Regions from separate parts of the Rhizobium sp. CB3090 genome, predicted to be linked through region 3. Evidence: predicted binding sites of a transcription regulator. Region 3 holds the regulator's gene; each other region holds the start of a gene.

Region 1 (5,107 bases), 370 kb from region 3:
CACTTCGAAGGGATGATCCTCGAAATCAAGGCTGACGACTTCAGTATAGGGCGGCACGGCATAGATGCGCTTCTCGCGGCCGGCGCCGAAGAGCTGCAGCGCATCCGACATGTGCATTTTCGGATTGTCGAATTTCGGTGTCGGCGACGGGTCCATCACGTAACGGCCGGCGACCTTCACGGGATAGGCGTAGGTCGTGGCGATATGGCCATTGCGGGCGATGTCCTCATAGAGCTTCACATGTATGAGGCCGTATTCCTCGAGCGCATGCATCTTGCGGGTCTCGGTCTCGCGCGGCTCCAGAAAACGCAGCGGTTCCGGAATCGGCACCTGATAGACCAAAACCTGGTTGGGTCCGAGCTTGCCTTCCGGGATGCGGTGGCGCGTCTGGATGATGGTTGCTTCGTCCGTGCGGGTGGTGACGGCAACATTCGCCACCTTCTGGAAGAAGGCGCGGATAGAGACGGCATTGGTCGTGTCGTCGGCGCCCTGGTCGATGACCTTGAGGACATCGTCCGGCCCGATGATCGCGGCGGTCAATTGCACGCCGCCGGTGCCCCAGCCATAGGGCATCGGCATTTCGCGCGAGGCGAATGGCACCTGATAGCCGGGAATGGCGATCGCCTTCAAAATGGCGCGGCGGATCATCCGCTTGGTCTGTTCGTCGAGATAGGCGAAATTATAGGTAGCGAGTTCGGTCATTCGGCAGCCTCCGTGAGGGGATCCTTGCCTGCATTTTGTGCATTCTCGAAGTCGCGGCGCATGCGGCGCACCAGGTCGAGTTCGGCCTGGAAGTCGACATAATGCGGCAGCTTCAGATGTTCGACGAAGCCGGTCGCCTGCACGTTGTCGGAATGGGAGATGACGAATTCCTCGTCCTGGGCGGGTGCGACGATATCCTCGCCGAGTTCGTCGGCGCGGAGCGCCCGGTCGACCAGCGACATCGCCATGGCCTTGCGTTCGCTCTGGCCGAAAACCAGGCCATAGCCGCGGGTAAACTGCGGCGGCGCCTTTGCCGAACCCTTGAACTGGTTGACCATCTGGCATTCGGTCACCTGAATGCTGCCCAGCGAAACGGCGAAACCGAGTTCCGGCACGTCCAGCTCAACCTCCACTTCGCCGATACGGATTTCGCCGGTGAAGGGATGGGTGCGGCCATAGCCGCGCTGGGTCGAATAGCCGAGCGCGAGCAGGAAACCTTCGTCGCCGCGGGCCAGCGCCTGCAAGCGCAGATCGCGGGTCATCGGAAATTCCATCGGCTCGCGCGTCAGGTCGCCGGTCTCATGGTCGATCGGCATCTCGCCATCGCCTTCGATCAGCCCTTCCTGGCTCAGGATTTCGGAGACGCGCATCACGCGGCCTTCTTCGGCCGACCGCTGCATGGGCTCGTCCACCGGCGTATCCGTGAGCAGGCTCGGGTCGAGCAGGCGGTGCGTATAGTCAAAGGTGGGGCCGAGAAGCTGGCCGCCCGGCAAATCCTTATATGTCGCCGAGATGCGGCGTTCGATCTTCATCGCCGAGGTATCCAGCGGCTGGGAATAGCCAAAGCGCGGCAGCGTCGTGCGATAGGCACGCAGCAGGAAGATCGCTTCGATCATGTCGCCGCGCGCCTGGCGCACGGCAAGCGCGGCCAGCGTGCGGTCATAAAGCGAGGCTTCGGCCATGACGCGGTCGACGGCGAGCGCCAGTTGCGCGACGATCTGGTCGATGCCGATGGCCGGCAGCGAACGATCGCCGCGGCGGCGATCGGCGAGCAACCGGTGAGCATTGGCGATGGCGGCTTCGCCGCCTTTAACGGCAACATACATTGCGTCACATCTCCGTCGCGATGATCTTGGTGGTGCGCGGCAGGCAAAGGAATTGCCGTTCCGCCGTCAGAACGAGATCGACGCCGCGCGGGAAAAGCGCGCGATTGTCGTTCCAGATGCGCAGGAACGTATCGGGCAGGCCGATCGGCGCGATCGTGCGAATACCGGCAATGCCGGGACCGGAGAGCGCCAGTTCCTTGCCGCCCTCGAGGGCTGCGATTTCCAGCACCAGCGTCGTCGAGCGGTCGGGATATTCCTGCGTGCCGACGGCGAACTGGTTGAAGGAGGAGAGCGCCATGCCGGCCTCGACGAAGGCAAAACGCGCTTCGATCCTTTCCGGTGTCACCGATGTGCCGGTGTGAAAGCTCAGCCACGCCGGCATGGCCGATTTGGCGAGACCGGTCGACAGCCAGACTGGCGTATCATGATCGCAAAGCGTAAGGCCGATCGCGCCGGCCGCGATGCCGAGCGGGGCGGGCGGAGCGATATCGGAGGTGACCGTCTGGACGATGCCCGGCCGCGCCATGGCATCCATCATCATCTTGAAGACGCTCTGGGCGTCGAACACCGGATCGGCAAAGCCGCCGGTCAGCGCCTCGTTGCCGGCTGTCATGGAAGGGGTGGAAAGGCTCATTTGTCTTCTCCGCGGACCATGGTGAAGAAATCGACGCGGGTGGCAGCCGTTTCCTCGGCGCGTTTGCGGTCGTATTCGGCAATCCGATCGGTAACCGGAAGTAGGATCGCCTTTTCCACGAATTCCTTGGTGGCCGGCTGATGCCAGAGCGCATCGAAAATCGCCGCAAGCCGCACCTTTTCGCGGTCGGTGCCGAGCGCATGCGCATGGCCGATCGCACCCGAGGCCAGCTTGACGGTGGCGCGCGTCACGGTAACTTCGCCGAGATTGAAGGGTGAACCGCCGCCGCCGATGCGCCCGCGCACCATGACGAGCCCGGTTTCCGGACCTCGTACAGGCTGGACTACGGGTTTTTCGGGGAGTGCTTCCCAGGCCGCGTCAAGCTCGTCGCGTTCGGCCCGCGCCAAAAGATCGGCGGCGCGCTTGCGTTCCCGGCGCTCCTGCGCCGCAGCCTCTTGCCTCTGTGCTGCATTCATCGTGTCGTCCCCAAAATGTCTATTGATATAGACAACTATACAAGGTAGTTTTATATTTATTAGCGAGACGTGACAAGCGTGTGACATTGGCAAGCGGCGATATGGCGGGGCAGAAGGTACAAAGACAGACGGGCGTGGCGCTCTGGCGGCAGATTGCCGACCGTATTCGCACATCGATCAACCACGGCGATTTTGACGATACGGGCATGGTGCCGCCGGAAACGGTGCTGGCACTACAGTTCGGCGTCAACCGCCACACGATCCGAAGCGCGCTTGCAGCATTGGCGCAGGAAGGCATCGTCAGGGCCGTGCAGGGGCGCGGCACGCTGATCGAGCGGAAGGAGCGCCTGAGCTTCCCGATTTCGAAGCGGACGCGATTTTCGCAAGGGATTGGCGATCAGGTGCGCGAGACCCGTAGCGTCCTTCTTGCGACCAGCGAAGAGGCCGCGAGTCCGGAAGTGGCCCGGCAGCTCAAGGTCAAGTCCGGTACCCGGCTGGTGCGCCTGGAAACCCTCGGTCAAGCGGATCACCGCCCGGTTTCGCGCGCCACAAGCTGGTTCCCGGCCGATCGCTTCGGCGCTATCGCCGAGATTTATCGAGCGACCGGATCGATCACCAAGGCATTTCGCGAGCTTGGCGTACTGGATTATGTGCGCGTCGTCACCGAGATCACCGCGACGCATGCCGACGAAGGCGATCTGGCCGATCTGCAACTATCGCCTGGCGCCATCGTACTGGTCGCCCAGGCGCTCAATGCGGATCTCGACAATATTCCGGTGCAATACTCGATTTCCCGCTTCGCCGCCGATAGGGTGCGTTTCACCGTCGAGAATTGAGGTGAGGCTCGGCCCCTCATCCGGCCCCCTGAGCTTGTCGAAGGGCGGCCACCTTCTCCCCGTTTTGACGGGGAGAAGGGGATGGGCGATCCTACAGCCTTCCCTCTATTAACCTGTCGAGACGAGGGTACGAAGGTCGTCCCCTCTCCCCGTAAAACGGGAGAGGGCTAGGGTGAGGGGCTTTTCGGAGATAATTAGTTAGACGCCGCTCAATGCGCGCCGGACATATCGCCGAGCACTTCCTTGGAAGCGACGGTGGAGTCGGCTTTGAGCTTGTAGACCATCGGCACGCCGGTCGCGAGGTTGAGCGACAGGATCTGTTCCTTGCTGAGCCGATCGAGGACCATGACCAGCGAACGCAGCGAATTGCCGTGAGCGGCGACCAGTACCTTCTGGCCGGCGAGCACGCGCGGCAGGATTTCCGTGAGGTAATAAGGCCAGACGCGGGCGCCGGTGTCGCGCAGGCTCTCGCCGCCGGGAGGCGGGACGTCGTAGGAGCGGCGCCAGATGTGCACCTGCTCTTCGCCCCACTTGGCACGGGCGTCGTCCTTGTTCAGGCCCGAGAGATCGCCGTAGTCGCGCTCGTTCAGCGCCTGATCCCTGATGGTTTCGAGACCGGGCTGGCCGACTTCATCGAGGATGATCTTCAGCGTGTGCTGGGCGCGCGTCAGCGCCGAGGTGAAGGCGACGTCGTATTTAATGCCGTAATCGGCGAGTGCCTTGCCGCCGGTCTTGGCTTCTTGGATGCCAAGTTCGGTGAGGTCAGGATCCTTCCAGCCGGTAAAAAGATTCTTCAAATTCCAGTCGCTCTGCCCATGGCGAACGAGGACGAGAGTACCGCTCATAGATATTCCTCCTTGATAGAGCAATTCCAGGAAAAGTGCCTAGCGGGTTTCCGTCCGGAATTGCGTGAGAACAAAAGGTTGGAGCGGTTCAGCAGCTTCATGCTGAACCGCTCCAGGATGGGATCAGCGTGTGGAAAGCCCGAGAACGTCGAGCATGGAATAAAGGCCGGGTTTCTTGTCGCGCGCCCAGAGCGCGGCCTGAAGCGCGCCGCGGGCAAACAGCGAGCGGTCGCCGGCGCTGTGAGACAGTGTCAGGCGTTCGCCTTCGCCGGCGAAAATGACGGAGTGGTCGCCGATGACGCCGCCGCCGCGCAGCGTGGCGAAACCGATGGCGCCTGCCGGCCGCGGACCGGTATGGCCGTCGCGCACGCGCACGGAATGATCGTCGAGATCGATGCCTCGGCCCTTTGCCGCTGCCTGGCCAAGCAGGAGCGCCGTGCCGGAGGGGGCGTCGACCTTGTGCTTGTGGTGCATCTCCAGCACTTCGATGTCCCAATCGGCTGGCGGG
Region 2 (5,107 bases), on a different replicon from region 3:
GGGTCATGCCAGTGCTGAATCAGAGTTTGGTAGCTGCCAGTCACGTCACATTGGGTGGGAACGCGCGACGAACGGGCAGACCGTTCGTCGCGATAGTGATTGTCCCGATAGTGATTCAAGCGGCCGACGTGTCGAGGCGGAAATTCTCCGCTGCCCATGCAGCAAACGTCGTCGGCGTCTTGCCCGCCACGCGATTTGCGAGCGCGATTTCATGCTCGAACGAGCGCGTGCCGAGGTAGGTATAGTTCTCGTAATAGGTCAGGTTCTCGGCAACCGCAGCAGCTCCCGGGAAGAAGCCCGCAAAGACCTCTGTCGGTACCTGCGTGAACGAAAACTGATGACCCTGCTGGTTTAGGGTGTTCACGATGTCGCCAAAGCTCAGAAAATCACCGACGAGCGGGAGATACACGCCTTTGCCGGTTTCCTCGGGGTGAGCGAACGCACCGGCCACAATGCGGCCGAGTTCGCCAATGTCACCCATGTGGAAGCAGCGTACGCTCGGGTCGATTGGCAAAACCCAGCCGTATCCTCCGTCCTGCTGCTTTTGTGGGCCAACCGGTCCCGAAAAGTTCTGATAATAGGCAGGGGGCACGACAAAGGTGTGGAGAGCGAATCCGGCGGCTTCAACGATCGGATCGATTTTCGCCTTGCCCGTGAATTGTGGAAGGCTGATCTTACCTCCGCTGATCGCTTCAACATTGGGGAGGGTGGACCAAACCATGTGGTCGACACCCGCCGCCTTGGCGGCATCGATCGCGGACGTCGCCTGCTTCATCTCGTCGGTGCCATCCTGCCAGTAATTGGTGACCAGGAAAACGCCGTGCGCGCCTGCCAGCGCCGCCGCCAAGGTTTCTGGCCTGTCCAAATCTGCGGCGATCACTTCGTCAGCAGGGCCTTGGTACGTGTCGGGCTGACGGGTAAGGGCTCGCACCTTGAACTGGTCATTTGCCTTGAGGGCTCGTACCACGCCGGCGCCTTGATGGCCGGTTGCACCAAACACGGCGATCGTCTTCTTGTCGCTGGAATTCATCTTACTCTCTTTCAGGTTTTGCCGGGCCACGCGCACGCGAACCCAGTCATTCTCAAGAGCATCTTGCGCTTGAACGAAATCCGGTACAATTCATCAGATTGTGGCATCACCTGCTAGGATTTGATCCAAATGTCCGAACCCGTAGAAACATCCGAAATGGTGGCGTTCACCAAGACCGTCGAGGTGAAATCCCTCTCACGCGCCGCTGCCGAACTGCGCGTTCCCAGGGCAACGCTGAGCCGTCGCCTTGCCCGCCTCGAGGAACGGCTGGGCATGCGTCTGCTTCGTCGCACAACGCGCAGCCTAGCGCTGACCGATGCGGGTGAGTTGTTTTACCGCCATGCATGCATTGCGCTCGAGGCGGTTCGGCAGGCCGAGCAAAGTGTGCGAATGACGAACGACGTGGTCCGCGGCGATCTGCGTGTGTCCGTACCGCCGATGATGAGCGCCAGTTTTAACGCTGCTGTGTGTGATTTTGCTGCCTGCTATCCAGAGCTGCGCGTCCACGTCCACACATCCAACCAGAGGGCAGATCTTCTTAACGGCAACTACGACGTTGCACTACGCGCCAGCAGCCAAATCGAGCCGGGCCTTGTCGCGCGCACTCTCTTGCGCGATCCGATGATTTCCGTTGCCTCACCGGACTATCTCAGAGCCCGTGGGACTCCCCAAACACATCTCGATCTGAAAAACCATCGATGTCTTCTTGGATTTGCCAGAGGAGAATTGGCAGAAACGCACTGGCCTCTCACGTCTGGAGGCAAGTTTAAGGTCGAGGGCGCATTCTACGCGAATGACATCGAACTTTTGTGTGACGCAGCCCTGCGCGGCCTCGGTATCGCGCTCCTGCCGCACGGGTTGGTCTCAAGGCACCTTAAGAGCAGCGCGTTGGTGCAGGTGCTCGACGGCGCAATCGGTTCAGGGATGCAGATCGCGCTCGTTTATCCCGAGCGCACGTACATGAAGCCGCAAGTGAGAGCCTTCATCGATGCGATCGCCGCTTGGGCCAGGGGCAAAGTCGATGTAGATGCGGAGTGACAGGGAATGGGTGTCGCCACCCTTAGCTGATGCAATCCATTGGAAGTCGGCTCCATTTTGCGTTTTGCCAAATGCTGACTGTCCGAAAACCACCCCATGCCGGTCATTCCCCTTTATGGGTTCACGACTTAGTCAACGATGAAAAGTTTCGCACCGGTTTTCGTGGATGAACGATGGGCGGGATCGCCGAAGTCGGAAACCTGATAGCTCATGCCGGCTTTCAGGGTGAACCGCCGCCCGTCTCGCAACTCGGTCTCGAGCTCGCCTTCCAAGACATAAAGAATGTGCCCTTTGTCGCACCAATGATCTGCAATGTATTCGGCGGTATATTCGACCTGCCGGATACGGATGTCGCCCATCATGACCGTGCGCCAAAACGCTTTTCCCGTGTCGCCCGTATGCTCTGTCGTCTCAATGTCGCTCCAGTCGATAAGGGTGAAAGGATGAGTAGGAAGCTTCATGATTTCTCTATTGCCTTGTTGTGTTGTCGTGAGCGGCCGGAGATCGTGGGCATGCGGGATTGTGCGTGGACAATGATCATGCAATTCGCATGAAAAATCGCAAGTCCAACCCCGCTGAAGACACCGCTTCCCGCTTAAGCCGTCCAAAATGCTATTCTGTGCAGGTATTTCGGACATTCGATATTCTGTCACATCCATGTCATGAAATGCGCCGACACCTCCTGCCAGATCAAGAGCGGGTATCCCAATGGATTATTTCAGACGTTTCAACTTTCTGTTCGCAACGCCGACCTTCGACAGCGAGGATCTGGAGGGAGCCCGCTACAATCAGATCGTCGAGGAGATCGAACGCTCCGGCTTTGAGGTGGTGCGCGCACGCAATCTCGAAGATGCCGAGATCGCCGTACAGACGGACGCCGCCATCGGCTGCATGCTGGTCGACTGGGGTAAAAAGGGGCTCGAGGGCAAGACGGCCTCCCTCATCAACCTGATGCGCCGCCGCGGCCTCGAGTTCCCGATCATCCTTCTGATCCGCCGTAAACGCTTCGAAGATGTGCCGGTAGAGGTGCTCGATTTCATCGACGGCTATGTCTTCCTGTCTGAGGAAACGCCGGCCTTCATCGCCAAAAGCCTTATCAGCCGGCTCAAGCAATATGCAGAGACGTTGAAGACACCATTTTTCGGTGCGCTGGTCGATTATGCCGAGGAAGGCAACCACCTCTGGACCTGCCCTGGGCACAATGGCGGCATCTTCTACAGCCGCAGCCCGATCGGCCGGGTCTTCATGGAACATCTGGGCGAGGCGGTGTTTCGCGACGATCTCGACAATTCCGTGCTCGACCTCGGCGACCTCTTGACCCACGAGGGACCGGCATTGGCTGCACAAAAAGAAGCGGCCAAAATCTTCGGCGCCGAGAAGACCTATTTCGTCCTGAACGGTACCTCCACCTCGAACAAGGTCGCGCTCTCCGCCCTCGTCACCGATGGCGATCTCGTGCTGTTCGACCGTAACAACCATAAGGCCGCCCATCACGGCGCTCTGATGATCTCCGGCGGCATTCCAGTCTATCTGCCGACCATACGCAACCTCTATGGCCTGATCGGTCCCATCGATTTCATGGCCATGGACGAGGAAGCCTTACGGGAGCGCATCCGCACTCACCCGCTGGTGAAAGACCCCGAGGCCTACAAGAAGCCCCGCCCGTTCCGCGTCGCTGTGGTGGAGCAGTGCACCTATGACGGCACCATTCACAATGCCGAGATGATCCTCAAGCGGATCGGGCATCTGTGCGACTACATCCTCTTCGACGAGGCATGGGCGGGCTTCATGAAATTTCATCCGCTCTATGCCGGGCGCTTTGCCATGGGCCTTGCCGACCTCGGCCCGGACGCACCGGGCATCATCGCCACGCAGTCCACCCACAAGCAGCTCGCAAGCTTCTCGCAGGCCTCCCAGATCCACATGAAGGACCGGCATATCACCGGCCAGAAACGCCGCGTGGAGCACCGGCGGTTCAATGAAAGCTTTATGCAGCACGCCTCGACCTCGCCCTTCTATCCGCTGTTCGCCTCGCTCGATGTAGGCGCTCAGATGATGAAGGGCCGCTCGGGCGAAGTGCTGTGGGACGACACGATCCGCCTCGGCATCGAACTGCGCAAGAAGATCCGCGCCGTGCGCCGCGAATTCGAGGAAAAGGAGCATCGCCCCGAGCGCCGTTGGTTCTTCGAGCCTTTCGTGCCGGATCGGGTAGCAATTCCGGATGTGTCGAGCCCTGGCGCAGTGCATGACGTGCCGTGGGAGAGCGTCGCCACCGACCAGCTCGCCACCAATCCCGCCTTCTGGCACCTGACACCCGACGCGGCATGGCATGGCTTTTCCGCAATGGAGCCGGGCTTCGCCATGACCGATCCGAACAAGCTCACCCTGCTCACCCCCGGCTTCGACCGCAAAAGCGGAAAATACACCGAGCACGGCATACCGGCGCCCGTGGTCGCACAATACCTGCGCGAAAACCGCATCGTCGCGGAAAAGAACGACCTCAATTCGCTGCTGTTCCTTCTCACGCCCGGCGTGGAGGCCAGCAAAGCCGGAACTTTGATCAGCGGCCTCGTCGCCTTCAAGAAGCTCCATGACGACAACGCGCTGATCGAGGAGGCAATCCCGGAATTTTATCGTCGCCGGCCGGGTCGCTATGCGGGCGTGCGGCTGCGCGATCTCTGCGCGGACATGCACAACTTCTTCCGTCAAGCTGACGTCAGCACGCTTCAGACAAAGCAGTTTTCCGCCGACCACCTGCCGCCGATGGCCATGTCGCCCCATGATGCGGCACGCTGCCTGGTGCGCAATGATGTGGAGTATCTGCCGATCGACGCCATCGCCGGCCGCATCGCAACCACGCCCTTCGTGGTCTACCCCCCGGGCATTGCAACCATCGTGCCGGGCGAGCGCTTGACGGAAAGGGCAAAGCCCATGATCGACTATCTCAAGATGTTTGAAACCTGCTTCAACACCTTCCCCGGCTTCGAGGTGGAGATTCAGGGGCTCTATCGCGAGATCGATGCATCCGGCCGCATCCGG
Region 3 (5,107 bases):
ACCTGAACATTCGTGCCAACACGGTCACCGCGCTGATCGGTCCTTCCGGCTGCGGCAAGTCCACCTTCCTGCGTTGCCTCAATCGTATGAACGATACGATCGACACCTGCCGCGTCACCGGCAAGATCACGCTCGACGATCAGGATGTCTATGATAACGCCATTGACGTCGTTGAGCTGCGCGCTCGCGTCGGCATGGTGTTCCAGAAGCCCAATCCGTTTCCGAAGTCGATATACGAGAACGTCGCCTATGGGCCGCGTATCCATGGGCTGCATCGATCCAAGACCGACCTCGACCATATCGTCGAAACCAGCCTGCAGAAGGCCGGGCTGTGGGGCGAGGTAAAGGACCGGCTCTTCGAGGCAGGCACCAGCCTCTCCGGCGGCCAGCAGCAACGCCTTTGCATCGCGCGCGCCGTCGCCGTCAGTCCGGAGGTCATTCTCATGGACGAGCCGTGCTCGGCGCTTGATCCGATCGCCACCGCCAAAGTCGAGGAACTCATTCATGAGCTGCGAGAGAACTTCACGATCGTCATCGTGACGCATTCCATGCAGCAGGCAGCCCGCGTTTCGCAACGTACCGCAATGTTTCATCACGGCCATCTGGTCGAGGAGAACGATACCGATAAGATGTTCACCAATCCCGATGATTACCGCACGCAGGATTACATCATGGGCCGTTTTGGCTGATGATGCTCCCCGCGCGGCTCCCTTCACACCTTTCACCTAGAGGATAGAAAAATGGTCTCTACACACATTCTCTCTGCTTACGACGAAGACCTGAAGTTCCTGACGCGCCGCATTTCCGAAATGGGCGGCCTGGCGGAGCAGATGGTCAGCGACAGCGTCCGCGCGCTGGTAAACGGCGATGCTGCCCTGGCGCAGAAGGTCATCTCCGATGACGTCATTCTCGACCACGCCGAGCGCGAAGTCGGCGACAAGGCGATCGTCACCATCGCCCGCCGCCAGCCGATGGCTGCCGACCTTCGTGAAATCATGGGCTCCATCCGCATCGCCGCGGATCTGGAGCGCGTCGGCGATCTCGGGAAGAACACTGCCAAGCGCGTCATCGCCGTGCAGGGCACCGGCGTTCCGCGTCGTCTCGCCCGCGGCATCGAGCATCTCTCCGAACTGGCGCTCGTCCAGCTCAAGGAAGTGCTCGACGTCTACACGACCCGTTCGCCTGATAAGGCTGTGTCGATCCGCGAGCGCGATGAGGAAATCGACGCCATGTACACCTCGCTCTTCCGCGAGATGCTGACTTACATGATGGAAGATCCGCGCAACATCACCACCTGCACGCATCTTCTCTTCTGCGCCAAGAACATCGAGCGTATCGGCGACCATGCCACCAACATCGCCGAGACGATCTATTACATGGCAACCGGCGCCCAGCCCGAAGGCGAGCGCCCGAAGGACGATACCGCCAATACCGTCGGTGCGGTGACGGAATAAAGTAGACGCCAAGAGAAGGAGACCACAGGCGCATGGTTCCGAGAGTAGCTGTTGTAGAAGACGAGGAAGCGCTAAGCGTTTTGCTGCGCTATAATCTCGAGGCCGAGGGCTTCGAGGTCGACACCATCCTGAGAGGCGACGAAGCCGAGCTGCGCCTCCAGGAGCGCATCCCCGATCTTCTGATCCTCGATTGGATGCTCCCTGGCGTGTCCGGCATCGAGCTCTGCCGTCGGCTGCGTATGCGGCCGGAGACAGAGCGCCTGCCGATCATCATGCTCACCGCTCGCGGCGAGGAAAGCGAGCGCGTACGCGGTCTTTCCACCGGCGCGGACGACTATGTCGTCAAGCCGTTCTCGACGCCGGAGCTGATGGCCCGCGTCAAGGCGATGCTGCGCCGAGCCCGCCCGGAGGTTCTGTCCACGGTGCTGCGCTGTGGCGATATCGAACTGGACCGCGAAACACATCGCGTCCACCGCAAGAGCCGTGAAGTGCGCCTGGGGCCGACGGAATTCCGCCTGCTGGAATTCCTGATGTCATCGCCCGGCCGCGTCTTCTCGCGCTCTCAGTTGCTCGACGGCGTATGGGGACACGATATCTATGTCGACGAACGCACCGTCGATGTGCATGTCGGCCGCCTGCGCAAAGCGCTGAATTTCTCCAATATGCAAGACGTCATCCGCACCGTTCGCGGCGCGGGTTATTCCATGGAGGCCTGATCGGGCAACCGACTGGCCGCCAATATAGCGGCGGAAACAGAAAACGGGCCTTTCGGCCCGTTCAGACTGCTGACAAACCCCTGGCGATGCTGGGGATTTTGTGATTCATTGGGATATGTTGAAGAAACCCGCTGCCGAACAGACGGCGATCGAGATGGTGACGCTCGATAGCCTGGTGCCGAAGGATCACCTGCTTCGCAAGATCGATCAGGTGATCGATTTTTCCTTCATCCATGATCGTGTTGCCGGACTTTACTGCGCCGACAACGGCCGGCCGGCGCTCGATCCGACCTTGATGTTCAAGGCGCTGTTTATCGGCTATCTGTTCGGCATCCGCTCGGAGCGTCAGTTGGTGCGCGAGATCGAGGTCAACGTCGCCTATCGCTGGTTCCTGCGGCTGAGGCTGACGGACGGAGTGTTCGACGCCTCGACCTTGTCGCAGAACCGCCGCCGGCGCTTCAACGATCCCTGCGTAGCCCAGGATATCTTCGATCATATCGTCGAACAGGCGATCGCCCACAAGCTGGTCGACGGCACGGTGCTTTATACCGACTCGACGCATCTGAAGGCCAATGCCAACAAGGGCAAATACGATCTTGCCATGATCGAAAAGTCGCGTGCCGACTATTGGGCCGATCTCGACCGGGCCATTGAGGCCGAGCGTGTCGTGCACGGCCAGAAGCCGTTGAAGGAGAAGGAGCGCGAGCCGCAGGTCAAGGAGACCAAGGTCAGCCGCACCGATCCGGAGGCGGGCTATATGGTGCGCGACGGCAAGCCCAAGGGCTTCTTCTATCTCGACCACCGCACGGTGGACGGCAAGCTTGCCATCATCACCGACACCCATGTCACACCGGCCAACGTGCATGACTCGATCGTCTATCTCGATCGGCTGGACCGGCAGCGCCGCCGCTTCGGCTTCGACGTCGGTGCCGTCGGACTGGATGCCGGCTATGCCACGGCCGGTATCGCCAAGGGGCTGGAAGACCGGCAGATCCTCGGCGTCACCGGCTATCGCAATCCGACGCCGCCCAAGGCCGGCATGATGCGCAAGTCGAAGTTCGTCCATGACATGCAAGCCGATGGTTATCGCTGCCCCGAGGGTCAGCTCTTGACCTATGCCACCACCGACCGCAACGGCTACAAGCACTACACATCCGATCCGGCCATCTGCCAAACCTGTCCGCTGCTGGCCTCCTGCACATCCAACGCCAAAGCGGTCCGCTCCATCACCCGCCATGTCTGGCAAGATGCTCGTGAACGCACCGATGCCCACCGTCTCACCCCCTGGGGAAGGGCTATCTACAAGCGCCGCAAGGAGACGGTCGAACGCTCCTTTGCCGATGCCAAGCAACTGCACGGGCACCGCTATGCCCGCTTCCGAAGTCTCACCCGCGTCGCCTGCCAGTGCCTGCTGGCGGCAGCAGCGCAGAACATCAAGAAGATCGCCATGGCGCTCACCAAAGCACCCAAACCGAGCCTGGCGTGAGGGCCAGAGGCCGCCAACTTCCCCTCGCCGCACAGCCCAACTTAAAACAACCCATGGTCATAAAACAAAACCCGCCGAAAATATCGACGGGTTTGTCAGCAGTCTGAACGGGCCTTTCGGCCCGTTTTTCATATGGTTGGCACCGGTTCAGTGTGCCGCCCGGCGCCGGTCATGCACCGGCTGGTAAGCCAGGCGCTGATGATAGGTGCAATAGGGCGAAGAGTCCGGGCTGTCGTTGCCGCAGAAGTGAAAATCATCCTTCAGCGGGTCGCCGACCGGCCACTTGCAGGTGCGTTCGGTGAGCTCCGTCAGGCCGAGGCGGCGCGAGATCGGAACGACCACATTGGCGGCCGGGCGATATTCGATCTCGTGGACCGTATCGATCTCGACCTCTTCCTTGAGCATCGTCGCACCCTGCTGGCGGGTAACCGTGCGGGTTGCAACGCGCGAGGCGTAGTTCGGCGCCCGCGGGGCCGAGGTATTGCGTTTCGGGGCTCGAGCTGCAGTTGCCACGCCACCGGCTTTCGCTCGGCCCGGCAGGCTCAAGCGATGCACTTTGCCGATGACGGCATTACGACTGACACCACCGAGCTGTGCCGCGATCTGGCTGGCGCTCAAACCTTCGGACCACAGCTTTTTCAGCTTCTCGACGCGTTCGTCTGTCCAATTCATGCCCTGTCTCCGCTGTCGCGTTTCCGATGGCAGAATCCCTCACCATTGCCTCGCATTGGATCGAGGCGTGAAACGCTTTAAAATTGTGGTGACTAGTTCCGCCGCATGCAGTCTAGTAATTGGTTTTTAACCTAGTGTGAGGCTGACTCCGTGACAAGAGTCGCGGGAATCTTGAGGAATCGATTTCGAGGTTTTCCCCAACTTGCTATACGTGAGTGGCATTTATGCAATATCAGTTGTGGAAGACATGCCCTCCATCCAGAGGCGCTCTGCCGCACCTGCTAAATCGCCAGTTTTGTTGACATCGCGGTGCAAAACATCAATAGTGCCCACGCCGCCGCAAGGCGGCATTTTTGATTTTCCAGGGCCCGTTTCACGTGAAGGGAACGATTGGCCCTAAAGGTTGTGATCGAGGAGAATGCGCCATGGCTGAAACCGCGCCGCTTTATGACACCTATATGCGTGCTCCGCTGCGGTTCGAGCGAGGCGAGGGCGTATGGCTGATCACCGAGACCGGCGAGCGCTATCTCGATTTCGCCGCGGGTGTCGCGGTGAATTCGCTTGGCCATGCCCATCCCCATCTGGTTGCAGAGCTGAAATCGCAGGCCGACAAGGTCTGGCACCTGTCCAATCTCTATGAGGTGCCGGGCCAGGAGAAATTGTCGAAGCGCCTGACGGATGCCACTTTCGCCGACAAGGTGTTCTTCACAAACTCCGGAGCCGAGGCACTGGAATGCGCCATCAAGACGGCGCGTCGCTACCAGTTCTCCAAGGGGCAT

Evidence for each region. The regulator PhoB, encoded in region 3, activates phosphate uptake and scavenging genes when phosphate is short. The targets are predictions, from matches to a motif close to TGTCATNNANCTGTCAT.
Region 1: a site for PhoB is predicted at 2,988-3,004, ahead of phnF (phosphonate metabolism transcriptional regulator PhnF). Genes of this name have one in related genera too.
Region 2: a site for PhoB is predicted at 2,716-2,732, ahead of QA646_RS20665 (Orn/Lys/Arg decarboxylase N-terminal domain-containing protein). Genes of this name have one in related genera too.

What each region holds. Positions count from the first base shown of each region.
Region 1 covers NZ_CP121662.1:3,669,924-3,675,030, forward strand. The annotation lists gene QA646_RS17595 (alpha-D-ribose 1-methylphosphonate 5-phosphate C-P-lyase PhnJ) at 1-702, opposite strand, end outside; gene QA646_RS17600 (carbon-phosphorus lyase complex subunit PhnI) at 699-1,808, opposite strand; gene phnH (phosphonate C-P lyase system protein PhnH) at 1,813-2,442, opposite strand; gene phnG (phosphonate C-P lyase system protein PhnG) at 2,439-2,918, opposite strand; gene phnF (phosphonate metabolism transcriptional regulator PhnF) at 3,020-3,754, shown strand; gene QA646_RS17620 (2,3-bisphosphoglycerate-dependent phosphoglycerate mutase) at 3,964-4,599, opposite strand; gene dapB (4-hydroxy-tetrahydrodipicolinate reductase) at 4,723-5,107, opposite strand, start outside.
Region 2 covers NZ_CP121663.1:412,534-417,640, reverse strand. The annotation lists one part of gene QA646_RS20685 (IS5 family transposase) at 1-7, opposite strand, end outside; gene QA646_RS20680 (NmrA/HSCARG family protein) at 116-1,030, opposite strand; gene QA646_RS20675 (LysR family transcriptional regulator) at 1,160-2,068, shown strand; gene QA646_RS20670 (DHCW motif cupin fold protein) at 2,197-2,529, opposite strand; gene QA646_RS20665 (Orn/Lys/Arg decarboxylase N-terminal domain-containing protein) at 2,777-5,107, shown strand, end outside.
Region 3 covers NZ_CP121662.1:132,165-137,271, forward strand. The annotation lists gene pstB (phosphate ABC transporter ATP-binding protein PstB) at 1-689, shown strand, start outside; gene phoU (phosphate signaling complex protein PhoU) at 741-1,454, shown strand; gene phoB (phosphate regulon transcriptional regulator PhoB) at 1,487-2,170, shown strand; gene QA646_RS00695 (IS1182 family transposase) at 2,286-3,656, shown strand; gene QA646_RS00700 (GcrA family cell cycle regulator) at 3,804-4,328, opposite strand; gene QA646_RS00705 (aspartate aminotransferase family protein) at 4,754-5,107, shown strand, end outside.